Regions from separate parts of the Myroides odoratimimus genome, predicted to be linked through region 2. Evidence: riboswitches for the same ligand, from Rfam matches in the RefSeq annotation. Region 2 holds a riboswitch; the other holds the start of a gene.
What was found. Region 2 has a riboswitch for cobalamin ahead of E0Z07_RS06755 (TonB-dependent receptor). Riboswitches for the same ligand answer to the same signal wherever they lie in the genome.
Positions count from the first base shown of each region.

Region 1: linked by a shared signal. The riboswitch ahead of metE (5-methyltetrahydropteroyltriglutamate--homocysteine S-methyltransferase) and the one ahead of E0Z07_RS06755 (TonB-dependent receptor) in region 2 are both predicted to bind cobalamin.

Region 1 is NZ_CP037427.1:81,819-89,362, forward strand. It holds gene E0Z07_RS00385 (helix-turn-helix domain-containing protein) at 1-244, shown strand, start outside; gene E0Z07_RS00390 (hypothetical protein) at 367-978, shown strand; gene metE (5-methyltetrahydropteroyltriglutamate--homocysteine S-methyltransferase) at 1,028-3,337, opposite strand; cobalamin riboswitch at 3,516-3,703, opposite strand; gene E0Z07_RS00400 (Lrp/AsnC family transcriptional regulator) at 3,865-4,326, shown strand; gene E0Z07_RS00405 (TolC family protein) at 4,603-5,994, opposite strand; gene E0Z07_RS00410 (efflux RND transporter permease subunit) at 6,089-7,544, opposite strand, start outside.
Region 2 is NZ_CP037427.1:1,465,322-1,472,865, reverse strand. It holds gene E0Z07_RS06770 (outer membrane beta-barrel protein) at 1-815, opposite strand, end outside; gene E0Z07_RS06765 (hypothetical protein) at 1,068-1,889, shown strand; gene E0Z07_RS06760 (MepB family protein) at 1,966-2,406, shown strand; cobalamin riboswitch at 2,464-2,644, shown strand; partial or broken gene E0Z07_RS06755 (TonB-dependent receptor) at 2,758-3,111, shown strand; gene tnpA (IS66 family insertion sequence element accessory protein TnpA) at 3,182-3,472, shown strand; gene tnpB (IS66 family insertion sequence element accessory protein TnpB) at 3,472-3,810, shown strand; gene tnpC (IS66 family transposase) at 3,860-5,434, shown strand; gene E0Z07_RS18215 (hypothetical protein) at 5,524-5,733, opposite strand; gene E0Z07_RS06735 (outer membrane beta-barrel protein) at 6,002-7,195, shown strand; gene E0Z07_RS06730 (YncE family protein) at 7,192-7,544, shown strand, end outside.

The DNA of each region.
Region 1 (7,544 bases), 1.4 Mb from region 2:
ATTTGGTCTAGCACCGTCTTATATAGGTAATTATTTTTTTAATCAATGCGGAGAAACTATGCAGCAGTACATCACTACTTATCGACTAAAACTTATTAAGCAACGTCTATTATTTAGCGATCTTAGAATAGGTGAGATAGCTTCTGAATTTACGTTTACAGATGAGAGTCATGCTAACAAATTCTTTAAGAAACATGAAAGTATGAGTATGTCGGCTTATAGAAAGACACATCAAAAAAGATAATCTTTTTTATATCAGAAATAGTTGTAATTTCATTCTGAATAAGCTTTTCCTTTTTCTATCTCTTAAAAAAGGCTATGCTATTATTCATCAAACCATTACAACGCTTTTTTAAAAAAGACTTTATGAAAAACAAAATCAATTGGCCAAGAGTAGGTATTATCACAAGTACAATTATCTTCTTTATCGTAGCCATAACTTTTGAAATATTTGAGCTAGCTTCTCTTCCTGGTCAGTTCTTTGGTACATTATTAGGAGTTGTAATTACAGCTATTATTACTGTTCTCTTATTACAAGGACAAACTAAAAGTGAAGAGTCTAGAGAACGTCACTTATTAGTATTTGAAAAGAAACAAGAAGTTTTCTTTCAATTCTTGACTCAGCTAAACACGATCTTACAACGAGAATCACTTAGTCCACACTTATCTACAGGTAAGAAAATAGAGAAAGAAGTGAATAACCTACACGATCTGATCTTTGAGTTTGGTTTTCTTCAAATGCATACCTCAGCAGAGACTTTTGATAAAATCTTAGTTCACGTAGGTAATCTAATGACTGAAAGTCATCAGATCAAAATAGCAGAAAACCAATCAATAGAAAAAGTAGAACAATACTACTTAACGCTTACTTCAGATTTCTTTGCTATCGTATCACTACTTAAGCATGAATTATACAATGAATTCTCTCCTCATATAGACAAGGATAAATTAGATAGAATCATTCGTCTATCTTTCTAACTAAAATAATAGAATAAGGCTCTTGTTGATCAACAAGAGCCTTATTCTATTAAATAGCTTCTACTAAACTTTCTTCTCTCAGTTTTTTAGAGACATTCACCATCGCTATAAGCGCTTTTTCAGTCTCTTCCCAATGACGCGTTTTTAATCCACAGTCAGGGTTTACCCATAATTGTTTTGTTGGTATATAGTTTTCTGCCTTTTTAATTAGATACAACATTTCTTCTTCTGTAGGTACACGTGGAGAGTGAATATCATATACTCCTGGTCCAATCTCATTTGGGTATTTAAATGCTGCAAAAGCATCTAATAAATCCATCTGTGAACGAGAACACTCTATCGTAATCACATCTGCATCCATAGCTGCAATATGCTGTATAATATCGTTAAACTCAGAATAACACATATGAGTATGAATCTGTGTCTCATTCTTCACTCCTGAAGCAGAAATTCTAAATGCTCTAACAGCCCAATCCAAATAACTATCCCAGGCTGCTTTACGCAATGGTAAGCCTTCTCTTATTGCAGGTTCATCAATCTGGATGATTTCAATATTAGCACTTTCTAAATCTACTACTTCATCTCTAATTGCTAAAGCTATTTGAGTACAGGTCTCAGACCTAGGAATATCATTTCGTACAAAGGACCACTGTAATATCGTCACTGGACCTGTCAACATTCCTTTTACCTTTTGCTTAGTCAATGATTGTGCATAAGCAGACCAGAATACCGTTAATGGCTTACTGCGATACACATCTCCATAAATAACAGGAGGTTTCACACATCTACTTCCATAACTCTGTACCCAACCATTCTGAGTAAATGTAAATCCTTCTAATTGTTCTCCGAAGTACTCCACCATATCATTGCGTTCAAATTCTCCATGTACTAATACATCTAGACCGATTTCTTCTTGCCATTGTATAGCTCTAGCCGTCTCTTGTTTTAATAAATCTTCATACTGCTGTGCTGTAAGCTCTCCCTTTTTAAACTTAGCTCTCCACTGTCTTACTTCTTTCGTCTGTGGGAACGAACCTATTGTTGTCGTTGGAAATAAAGGCAGGTCTAATGCTTTATGTTGTAAGGGTTGTCTCGTACTAAACGGAGCTTTTCTTTGTGCATCTTGCTCTGTAATTCCTTGTACGCGTCTTTTTACTGCTTCATGATGTATAAGCGTAGATGTACGTTTATCGTGTTGAGCTATTTTATTCTCTTGATAAGCTGATACCCCCTCTCTATCTGCAACACTCGCTAACTTAGCTAAATCTACTACTTCCTGAACCTTTTGTTTAGCAAAAGCGAGCCATTGCTTGATTTCTGTTGTTAATTTCACTTCTCCTTCTAAATCAATAGGGCTGTGAAGTAATGAACACGATGTCGCTATGATGATTTTCTCTTTCCCTCTTCGCTCAATAGCTTTATCTATCAATGTTAATGATTGTTCATAATCGTTCTTCCAAATATTACGACCATCCACTACACCTAGTGACAACTTTAAACTAGACGGAGCCTTATTAAGTATCTCTTCTAGCTGCTCTTCATTACGCACTAGATCAATATGCAATACTTCTACTGGTAATGCCAATGCCAACGAAGCATTATCTTCTAATCCTCCAAAGTAAGTAGCTACAATTACCTTAAGATCTGGAAAAGAAGATTGTATAATATTGTAAAACGATGTGATTGCTTTTTTCTGTTCTTCTGTCAAGTCAAGCACTAGAAAAGGTTCATCAATTTGAATGTATTGAACTCCTTCATCTGTCAGACGTTTTATTATTTCAAGATATACAGGTAACAAACTATCTACTAAGCTTAATACATTGAAATCTTGTTCTTTTGCCTTACCTAATAGCAAATAAGAAACAAGACTTAAGATAACGGGCTTAGTCTCTATACCAATCTTCTTTGCTTCTTTATATTCCTCTACTACCTTTAGTGAAGTTAATTCAAACTGCTGTCCTTTATAAAACTCCGGTACGATATAGTGATAGTTAGTATCAAACCATTTTGTCATTTCCATAGCAGTAATATCAAATCCACCTTTTTGATACCCTCTAGCCATCGCGAAGTATAAATCTAGTAAAGACAGACCTTCATTTGTACGGAGAGGCTGATACCTTTTAGGAATAGCTCCTAAGGTTAAACTCCAATCCAATACCTGATCATAAAATGAAAAGTCATTAGAAGGAATTAATGTAATACCTGCTGTCTTTTGTAATTGCCAATTTTGATGACGAATAGCTTGCGCAACCTGCTCTAACTCTTCTCTTTCAATTTTCTCAGCCCAATACTGTTCATTTGCTTTTTTCAGCTCTCTTTGGCCACCAATACGCGGATAGCCTAATACTTGTGTTTGCATTTTCACAACTTTTTAAAATGGTTAATTAATCACTTAAAAAGTTCTCTCTTCCTAATGCATTACGCGGTAGTGGGGAAACTCTAATAGATAAGGAATAGCTATACAATACTACTTCTATATAACATAGAAACAGCACATCATAGCATCAAACCTGACTATAGCTCTTTACCGCGAAAGCATTGTCAATTCAAAAATGGCAGGTCTCCTGACTTATAACTACACTAATCGCCCTTCCCGATTTTATATCAGTGAGCATAATATGACTAGTATATTCAATGTTACTTACAGTTGCGCGACAGTTCGTGATTCTCACACGATTCCCTTTTAATCTACAGTTAAGTAAAACCTATTTTCGCCTGATGAAGTATTTTAAGAACAATTCATTAATTCTAAACAAAGATACAATTGAAGAATATAAACACATTACATATTCAACAATTAAGAACAAATAACCATAATAATAATTTAAACAGATTTTAATTCTATTATCACTACATTTGGTACCACTAAAACAAAATATTATTCTAATGCATAACCTAGACGAGACAGATTTAAAACTACTTCGAATACTATGTGACAACTCTAATCTGACTACAAAAGAGATTGCTCAACAAGTAAACCTATCTGCTACTCCAGTTTTTGAAAGAATAAAACGACTAGAAAAAGAAGGCTTTATAAAGAAATATATCGCTTTAATAGATGCTGAAAAGCTAAATAAAGGCTTTATTGTATTCTGTAATATTAAACTTAAACAACATGAGCGCCTTATCAATAACAAGTTTGTTGAAGATATTATGCTTATAGATGAAGTTGTTGAATGTTATAATATATCAGGAGATTTTGACTTTATCCTAAAAGTATATGCTAATGATATGAAGCATTACCAAGACTTTGTATTTAATAAATTAGCCATGGTAGATAGTATAGGAAGTACACATAGTTCTTTTGTGATGAGAGAAATTAAGAACACTCACAACATTTCTTTTTAAATATTAAAAGAAATCAATTAAAACAAAAAAGCCACATCTCACGATGTGGCTCTCTCAATTAAAAAGTAGTAAAAAATCGACAAAGATTATTTGTCTAGAAAGACTCAATCTATTGACATAATCCAGTTTTATAAATAGTTTCCAAATTAGCACGATGATTAACTATCTAAAAGTAAAATGCCGACGAACAGATTGAGTCAAGTAATTAATAATCTACTATAAAGATTGTTCTCCCTATAGTATCACTTTCATTACTCTATATATAAATGGAAAAAATTATTCTCTCCAACCTCCTCCTAATGCTTTATAAAGCTTAATAATGGCTTGCCATTCTAATAGCTGATCATTACTATGTGCTAATTGTGCATAAAGGTGTGCTTGTTCTGAAGTCAATACATCTGTATAATTCGTTGATGAATGATACACTAATAACTTCTTTGTATAATCAACAGCTAAGGCTAACTTATCCACTTGTTGTTGTCTCATAGTCAGTTGCTCTCCTGCCATCTCATAAGCATATAGTGCATCAGAGACCTCTTGCCCTGCTACTAACATAGTTTTTTGAAAGTTGTACGCTTTCTCTTGATAACTCGCTTTCGCTATCTCTAACCTCGTTTTGTTTTGTCTTTTATTAAAGATAGGCTGTAATAAGCCCCCTGCTATATTAGCAAACAATCCTGTAGAAGTAAACCAATCTTTAAACTCATAACTAGAGAATCCCGCTCCTCCTGTGATATTTAATGAAGGGTAGAATACTCTCTTAGCCGCATTCACATCTTCAAAATACGCTGCCAACTCATACTCAGCTGCCATCACATCAGGCCTATTCTTTAATAGATGTGCAGGTATCCCTATACTTGGTTCTATTGGTAGTTCTTGTACAGTTAAGTTAGCTCTATCTATTGTACCTACAGGTTTCCCTAATAGAACATTCAATGCATTTTCTACTTCTCTGATTTGGCGTTTCACACCAGGTAGTGTAGCCTCAGCGTCATAGTAGTTAGCTTCACTCTGTACCACAGCCGCACCTGTTACTACACTTGACTCCTTCAACTTTTGCATTGTTTCAACATCTACTTTTCTATTCACTATCGTCTTTTCGATAATAGTTTGTTGTTGATCTAACGCCAATAATTGGTAATAATAATCTGCTATCTGAGCGACTATCTGAGTCTGCACAGCCTTTTGTCCTGCATCAGACTGAAGCATTCTATAGTAAGCAGCACGCTTACTACTCGCTAATTTTCCCCATACATCTATCTCCCAAGAAGTATTAGCGAATACATCATACTGTGTCGCATTCTTTACAAAACCAAACCCCTGAGGATAAGATAATCTTGATCTTTTCACTCCTCCACCTATACTTAAGTCAGGTAAGAACGCAGCTTTAGATTGTTTTAATAACGCCTCTGAAGCATGTAGCCTTTCTATCCCTATCTTTAGGTCTAAGTTATTTTCTATTCCTTCTGTTATTAGCTCTTGTAGCTTTGCATCTTTAAACAAAGTTTGCCAAGGCATCATGCCTATACTTAATGTGTCCCCTTCTTGGGTATTTCGATAAAGCTCTTTTGCAGCAATATCTAAGTGCTGATAACTCTGTGTGGATTGGCATGAGGCCAACATCCCCATAGCCAGAGCACCTATATATATTTTATATGTCCATTTCATGATTCTTCTGATTTATCGCATTGACTTAAGTCATTGTGTAACGTATAAGTGCACCCTTAGATACACTTATACATTTCTCACTTTATAATTACACTTACTCTTGTTCTTCTAATACAGGAGCTCCACTTATTTTCTCTTGTAACGCCTGGAACACAACAAATAATGAAGGAATAACTAATACCCCGATCAGCGTACCAATCAACATTCCTCCTACCGCAGCTGTACCAATTGATTTATTACTCAATGCTCCTGCTCCTGTCGCCATCATCAGTGGTAATAATCCAAATATGAAAGCAAACGAAGTCATCAGAATAGGTCTTAGACGAATACGCGCTCCTTCTATAGCAGCCGCTGCAATAGTCTGACCTGACTGTCGTCTCTGTAGCGCAAACTCTACAATCAGAATAGCATTCTTCGCTAATAAACCAATCAACATAATCAAACTAATCTGTAAGAATATATTATTTTCTATTCCGAATAGCTTAGCGAAGATAAAAGCTCCTGCTAATCCTATCGGTAAAGAGAACAACACTGCCAATGGAAGTATATAACTCTTAAACTGAGCACTTAATAAGAAGTAAACGAATAAGATAGACAGCACAAAAATAATAACAGTCTGATTACCACTACCGCTCTCTTCTCTAGACAATCCTGAATACTCAAAACCATACCCTTGTGGTAAAGTCTGTGCTGCTACTTCTTCTATCGCACGTATAGCATCTCCAGAACTAAAACCTGGATTAGGGCTACCATTCACGAAAGCTGAGTTAAACAAATTAAAGCGCGTCAAGAACTCTGGACTGTACACTTTCTTCAGATCAATGAAGGCTGTGATAGGAGACATTACTCCTTGCTCATTCTTCACATATAGTTTATCGATAGCCTCTTTATTCTCACGGAAATTAGGATCTGCTTGTATCATCACCTTATACTGCTTACCGAAGCGGTTAAAGTTCGTTGCATAAATACCTCCTAAATACCCTTGTAGTGTAGTCAGAATCTCTGTTACCCCTACCCCTGCCTCTTTTGCTTTTGCTACATTGACAGACACTTCATACTGTGGGAAGTTCGTATTAAAAGACGAAGTGGCATACATAATCTCAGGACGTTGATTTAACGCTCCTAAGAATCCTCCTATTATTTCTTCAAACTTCTTATAATCTCCACCAGTCTTATCTTGTAACTGTACTTCGAATCCTGAACTGTTACCAAATCCTTGTAGTGTAGGTGCTGCAAAGAATACCACATTAGCATCCTTAATATGCGCTGTCTTAGCAAATAACTGTCCTACTACACTGTGAATATTTTGTTCTGGATTTGGGCGATCTTTCCAGTGTTTTAACTTAATGAACTCTACAGCATACGAACTACCATTCCCACTGAAGAAGTCCATACCTGCTAGTCGTGAAGTGAACTTTACCTCAGGTATACTCATCGCGATACTATCTATCTCGTTAGAGATACGCTCAGTCTCTTCAAGAGAAGTAGAAGGAGCTAAGATAATATTACCATAGATAGAAGCACTATCCTCATTAGGAACAAATCCCGTT
Region 2 (7,544 bases):
TTTTTATTATTAAATGGAAGCGTATACTCTAATTCTACACCAACTCCAAAACCAACTTTACTTCCTAAATTATGACTTTCATTACTAACACTATTATCAAAATCAAAAGTAGAAATAGATACCTGTGGACGCAGACTTAAATGAAGATTATTGCCGTCTTTCTTCTTCTCAAACAATTGTCTTTCATCTCCTTCACAATTATTATATTCCTGAAAGTACTTCGTTAATGGTTTAATTTTATACTCTAAATATTTAATTCTCTTCTTTAAGTCAGTATTACAACTAACGTCCATCCATAACTGACGTTTATAACTATCATTAGTAGCAATATTTCCATTTTCTTTACTCACCTTACTATTTTCCTTAATATACTTCTTATATACTAATGGAATAATCTCTTTATCCTCTTTTTGATAAAAGAATTTACTCTGATTATTATAGTATGTATACAATTTTGCCTTACCATCTACTAATAATTTTAAGAAGACCATTTCTTCCTTGTAGATTGGTAAAGAATCACTAGTCATATTTTGAAGTTTATCACTTGAAATATCAACGTTAACTTTATGTCTTTCATATTTACTCTTATTGAGAATAGAGAACTCTTTAGCATCCGCTAAAAGAATGTTCTCACTTCTAGCATTCTCATCTGCTTTATATAGAAAACTAGTAGGATTATTCATCCAATCAATATTTTTGATCAATCCCTCTACCCGATTACCATTATTATCAACATAATAACCTGGCTCAAAATTAATCTGAGCAAACCCTACTAAAGAAGTAGCTAAAAACAGAAAAACAAATAGTTTACGCATAATTCACACACTTAATAGATTGTTAAACAAATCTAAAAGTAATCAAAATAAAATAATTACTTATTAACATTTTCAAACAAAAACACAAACTTATTTATATTGTCAAATAATAACAGTAGTAATTTCCATAAGATTAGTAAGTTTACTCATTGTTTCTATTCATAAATTAAAAAAGTCGAGAGGATATCATATTAACTATAAGTGTAATCAAACAAAAGTATATCTTTAAGACTTACTAAACACTTACAAATTATGATTAGAAATATTACTTTTTTCACTTATTTATTAGTTGCAATAAGCATAAGTAGTTGCTCCTCAGACAATACAACTGAAAACAACAAAACAATCACTGTATTAGAATCTTACAAAAAAATTACAACAGAAAACAACAATATTTTAATCTCCGAAATAACTTTTGAATACAATAAAAATGGTAATGTAATAAAACATTATACTGTAGATTATTTTAAGAAGAAAGGATATGAAAAGTTATTCTATCTAAATAAGTCAGAAACAAACTATACTTATAATACCTCTAACAAGCTTCTTCATTTAATAGAAAAAGATTCATTAGGAAAAATCAAAGAAGATGATGCTTTAGTATACAATGACAAAGGAATCTTAACTAAAGTACTTTCGAATAAGTATAGCAACTCTAACTATGAATACAAAACGAACAGTAATAATCAAATTTACTATGTATATCCTATAGCTTCAGAAAATAAAAGTAATATAGAATACTTATATGATACAAAAGGCAATGTAACCAGTGTCAAATTAGAGGGTTCTACTCTACCAAGAGAAGAATTTACATATGATGAAGCATATAATCCCTTTAAGGATATGCCTTTAAACTTATCAGTATTAGAATATCGTACTGCATTTTCTCCTATTAGATATAACTATACCCCTTCTAACAATATAAAGACATATAAAGGTGTTTTCTATCCCATAGAGACCAAGGAATATCAATATAATAAAGATAATTATCCAACATATACTAAGAAAATAAATCACAATGAATATATAACTGAAGAGTTTTTTAACTATAAAGCACTTACAGTAGAAAAATAATATGAAATAAAAGAGTTTAAATTTTCTAATGCCAATCATTTATAAACATAATAAAACGATAGATAAATATCATTAAATGCTACCTCATTACTATATAGAACAACTAAATAAAATATTAGGAAACTGTATATCTACTAGTATCTCAGATATACAGTGGGGTATAGAGAAAAATGATTATAACGCTTGTACTTTTACTCTAAATGATAAGAAATTTATATATAGAGAAGCTAAAGTAACACCTAAAAAGGTAGGTTATTTCGTAGCCATTTGGCAACGTGATTATGAAGGGAAGACTATTCCTTATCATATTAAAGATGATTTTGACTATTTTATTATATCTACTCAACAAGGGTACTTTCTATACCCCAAAGAAGAATTAGCTAAACTTAATATCATCTCTACCGAACAAAAAGAAGGCAAAAGAGGAATGCGTGTCTATCCTAATCTAGAGGCTGAAATGAATAAGCAAGCTTTAAAGACTTATCAATCTCACTTGCCTTTTTGGAATAATTTTTAAAGATTCTATAATAAAATACCATTAACAGAATAAATACTTTCCATTAAGCTTTTTTTATATATTTGTAATCAGACTGGTTATCACTGTGATATGAAAAAGGGAATTAGGTGAAAATCCTAAACAGACCCGCTGCTGTAAGCTCATAAATAATAACGAATCTAGTTATCCACTGTCGCATAGATGGGAAGGATATTCGTTATGAGTAAGTCAGAATACCTGCCATTCTAAAATAAGTTTTGATGTTTTCGGGGGATGAAACATAAGGCGTTCTATGATATAGTCATTGGCAACAATGATTTTGACGCATTTATATCTACTCCAAATGTCAAAATCAACTAGCCAAAAACTAATATGACAAAAACAAAATTACTAGTACTAACCACTGTGTTATGTATGGCGAATACTGCTATATATGCGCAGACACCTAAAGACAGTATCACTGCTCTAAATGAGATCGTGATACAAAAAGAAGTCTTTCGAGATCTTATACCTGTACAGACACTAGACGGAGCTAAACTTCAACGCCTTAATAGTTATAGCGTAGCTGATGCTCTACGATACTTCGCAGGAGTGAAGATCAAAGATTATGGTGGTATGGGAGGGCTAAAGACTGTAGACGTTCGTAATATGGGTACTCATCACGTAGGAGTATTTTATAACGGGGTACAAGTAGGCAATGCGCAGAATGGAATCGTAGACTTAGGGTATCCACCCGACCAAGCCCATATTTCATAAGCTAACGTAAGGTAGTAAGTTTGCTTGAAATAATAAAGAGATGAGCAAACAAGAAATAATGTACTCTCATGTAGAGGATTGGAAAACAAGTGGATTAACGCAATCAAGATACTGTGAAAGTGTCGGAATTAAATTAGCAACCTTTAGTTATTGGGTGGTTAAGTATAAGGCAAAGTCAGAGTCAACGCAATTAGACAATAATTTTATAACTGTAACAAAAGGTCAAGTCATCAATACTCAGGAATATGAGATAGTATATCCCAATGGTGTAAAGTTACGTCTACAAACGGATAATCTTAGTGAACTATATTCATTAGTAAACTTAGTGTAATGTTTAGTTTGAGTAGTTCTAATCAATTTCATTTGTATAGACAAGCTTGTGATATGCGCAAGAGTTTTGATAGCCTTTGTGGACTTGTCCAGAATGAACTTAATCAAGTAGCTCATAGTGGAAGTGTCTATATATTTATCAATAGACGCTGTAATCAAATGAAGCTCTTGCATTGGGAAGCAGGAGGCTTTGTACTATACCACAAGCGCTTAGAACAAGGAACTTTTGCTTTTCCCACGCATAGTAAAGCTCAAATAAGTTGGACTGATTTAGTACTGATGATAGAGGGAATCCAGGTTATCAAAAGTAACCAAAAAAGGCGTTTTTTATTGAAGTAAAACAGGTTAAAACCTTGTATATTCTGGGCTTTTGACGTATTTTTACTTCATGGAAATAGACTTAGAAAACTTATCGAAAGAACAACTTTTGGCGCTTATAAAAAAGCAGTCTAAGACTATTTCCAAACAAGACAAAATAAATACTAAGTTAGAGCAAAAGACATCTAAGTTAGAGCAAAAGACATCTCAGCTAGAACAAGAAAAGCAAGAACTCCAACGCTTAGTAGATCTTTTACGACGCATGCAATTTGGACAAAAACGCGAGCGTTTCGAAGACCCTAATCAAACACAGTTACCTTTAGAGGTTCAGCAAGCAGTCCTGGAAGAACAAGAAGAAGTAATCAAACAAGAGATCACTTATTCTCGTCAGAAGAAAAAACATCCAGGAAGAGCTAAACTACCCGATCATTTACCTGTAGAAGAAATAGAAATCTACCCAGAGGGAGATTTATCTGATAAGATTTGCATTGGTAAAGAAACTACAGATGTCTTAGATTATGTTCCAGGTTACTTTAAAATAAAACGTTACATCCGATATAAATACGCCACGAAAGACAAAGACAATACGCAAATCAGTATTGCACTGCTTCCAGAGCGAATTATAGATAAAGGAATACCTTCTGAAGGATTATTATCTACAATACTTGTTGACAAATACGTAGATCACCTTCCGCTATATAGACAGAAGCAACGCTTTTCAAGAGAAAATATCGATATAGCTTCTTCTACTATAGATGGCTGGGCAGCTCAATGTATAGATGCTTTAAAACCACTATATGAAAAGCTTCTGCTGGACATCAAAAATGAAGGATATCTTCAAGTTGATGAAACCACCATCAAAGTCTTAGATGAGAAAAAGAAAGATAAATCTCATCTTGGGTATTATTGGGTGTATCACGCACCTATATCCAAACTCGTAATGTTCAATTACAGTCCCACACGTAGTGGTAGCGCTGCACTACCTGTATTAGAAAACTTCAAAGGATATCTGCAAACCGATGGTTATAGCGGATACAAAGCCTATGGAGCTAAGTCTGGTGTAGTTCATCTGGGCTGTTGGGCACACGCTCGTCGTGAGTTTGAAAGAGCTCTTGACAATGATAAGACAAAAGCACAGCATGTACTTGTAGAAATACAAAAACTATATGCTGTAGAAAGAAAAGCAAAAGAACAAAACTTAACCCCAGAGCAAATTAAAGAACTTCGATTAGAACAAAGCTTACCAATCATCAATGAACTGGGTAAATATATGTTTGTTCAAATGAAACTCGTACTTCCTAAAAGTCAAATAGGTAAAGCTTTTGCTTACTCACAAACTAGATGGGATAATCTTAGTGCGTACTTATATGATGGAAACTTACAGATAGACAATAATCTCATTGAAAATGTAATTAGACCAGTAGCTATTGGACGTAAAAACTATCTCTTTGCAGGATCACACGATGCAGCTCAAAGGGCGGCTATGGCGTATACGTTTTTTGCTAACTGCAAAAAGCACGATATTAATCCATACCAATGGCTTAAATATGTTCTAGAAAATATTCAATCTATCAACCACAAGAACATTACAGATTTATATCCTCATAACTATAAAACATTAAACTCAAACGTTGTAGAAGAATAATTATATCTCACAAGATGTACTTGCTCGGGTGCATACGACTTAGGTAAGTTCTCTTTAGATAATATTGAGACTGTAACACTATATAATGGTCAGCGCAGTGCCATCTTCCAATCTGCTAAAGAGTTTGCGTCTGCTTCTACTGTATATCTACAAACTAAAAAACCTGTCTTCCAAAAAGGAAAGGACATAAATATATCAGCTAAATACAAGGCTGGTTCTATCCAATTAGTCAACCCTTCTGTACGCACAGATATCAAAGTAAACAACAATATTAGCACCTCTATCAGTGCTGAATACATCTATTCTAATGGTGATTATAAATTCAGACAAAAACGCCATAATATAGATGGTTCTGTAGCTTATGATACTATTGGTCATAGGCAGAATAGTGATATAGAGGCGTATCGAATAGAGAATACATGGTTTGGAAAAACAGATAAAGATACTTGGCAAGCTAATTTATATTACTATCAATCAGATAGAGGACTACCTGGTGCTGTTATTAAGAAAAGTGATGTTACTCTTGAAACAGAGAATATCAATGAACGTCAACAAGACAAAAACTTCATGGCACAAGGAGAATGGACTAGATTTGTTTCAGACAGATATCAATTCCAACTCAAAGGAAAATATGCTTATGATGAAATGCATTACTTATCGCGTAAGACGGTAGGCTTCGAAGGAGAAGAGGTAACTTATAATCCACAGTTTGACAATACTTATTTTCAACAAGAATATTATCTATCTGCAGCACACCTGTACAAGCTTACTGATATATGGGATGTGTCTTTATCTACAGATTTACAATACAATAAGTTAAACGCAACACGTAAGGGTCAAGGAACTCCGTTCTCTTATCCAGAACGCTATACATTCTTGACTTCACTTGCTACTTCTGTAAATCTAGGTAAAGTAAAGGCTCAGGCTAATATACTAGGAACATTTACAAAAGAGAAAGTACGTTATAACTTTGAGGCACCTGATCGTCAGTTTTGGGCACCTTCTGTGTTCCTAAGCTATAAACCATGGGACAATGAGAATTTAGTCATTCATTCATTCTATAAGTATATTTATAGACTACCTACATTTAATGACCTTTATTATACCCAATTAGGTACAGCTAACTTAAAGCCTGAAGCATCTAGACAGGTTAACTTAGGTTTTACTTATAACAAACAGTTTCAACAGTCTCTTTTTGAAGAAGTACATCTGTCTGTTGAATCTTATTATGCTAATATTACAGATAAGATTATCGCTACTCCTACTTCTAGTATGATGAGATGGATGATGACTAATCTAGGTAAAGTAGAGAACTACGGAATAGAAACTAACTTAGGTACTACCCTAAAAATCATGGAGGACTTAAAGTTAGGAGTAAATCTAACTTATGAATATACGGTTGCCAAAGACAAAAGCAAGACACTATATGGGACGCCTTCTTATTACGGAGATCAGATACCTTATGCTCCTTGGCATTCAGGGTCATCTATTGTTAGTCTAGATTATAAAGATTGGGGGCTTAACTATAGCTTTATTTATGTAGGAGAACGCTATAATGGAAACAAAAACAATATCAAGCGAAATGAAATACAGCCTTGGTATACGCATGATATCTCCTTACTTAAAAGCTTTAAATGGCGACAATACCACTTTAAAGCAAGCATAGAGGCAAACAATATTGCTAATCAATATTATGAAGTTGTGAGTAACTTCCCAATGCCTGGACGTAACTTCCGTTTCACTTTAAGTTTTGACCTATGAAATTAAATAAAATAATATTCCTTGCTTTAGCATTACTAACATTAGTAAGTTGTCGCAAAGATGAGATGATATTCTTATCCGATAGTTCACAAGTATCTATTCCTGTTTCCACTAATAAATTCAGTGGTTTTTACCTGCTTAATGAAGGTAATATGGGAATGAACAGAGCGTCTATAGACTTATTTGAATATCACAACGGAACGTATACTAGAGATATCTTCTCAGAAAGAAATCCAAACATTACTAAAGAACTAGGTGATGTAGGTAATGATATCAAGATATATGGTACTAAAGCTTATGCTACTATTAACGTATCAAACTTCATAGAAGTATTTGATGTAGAAACAGG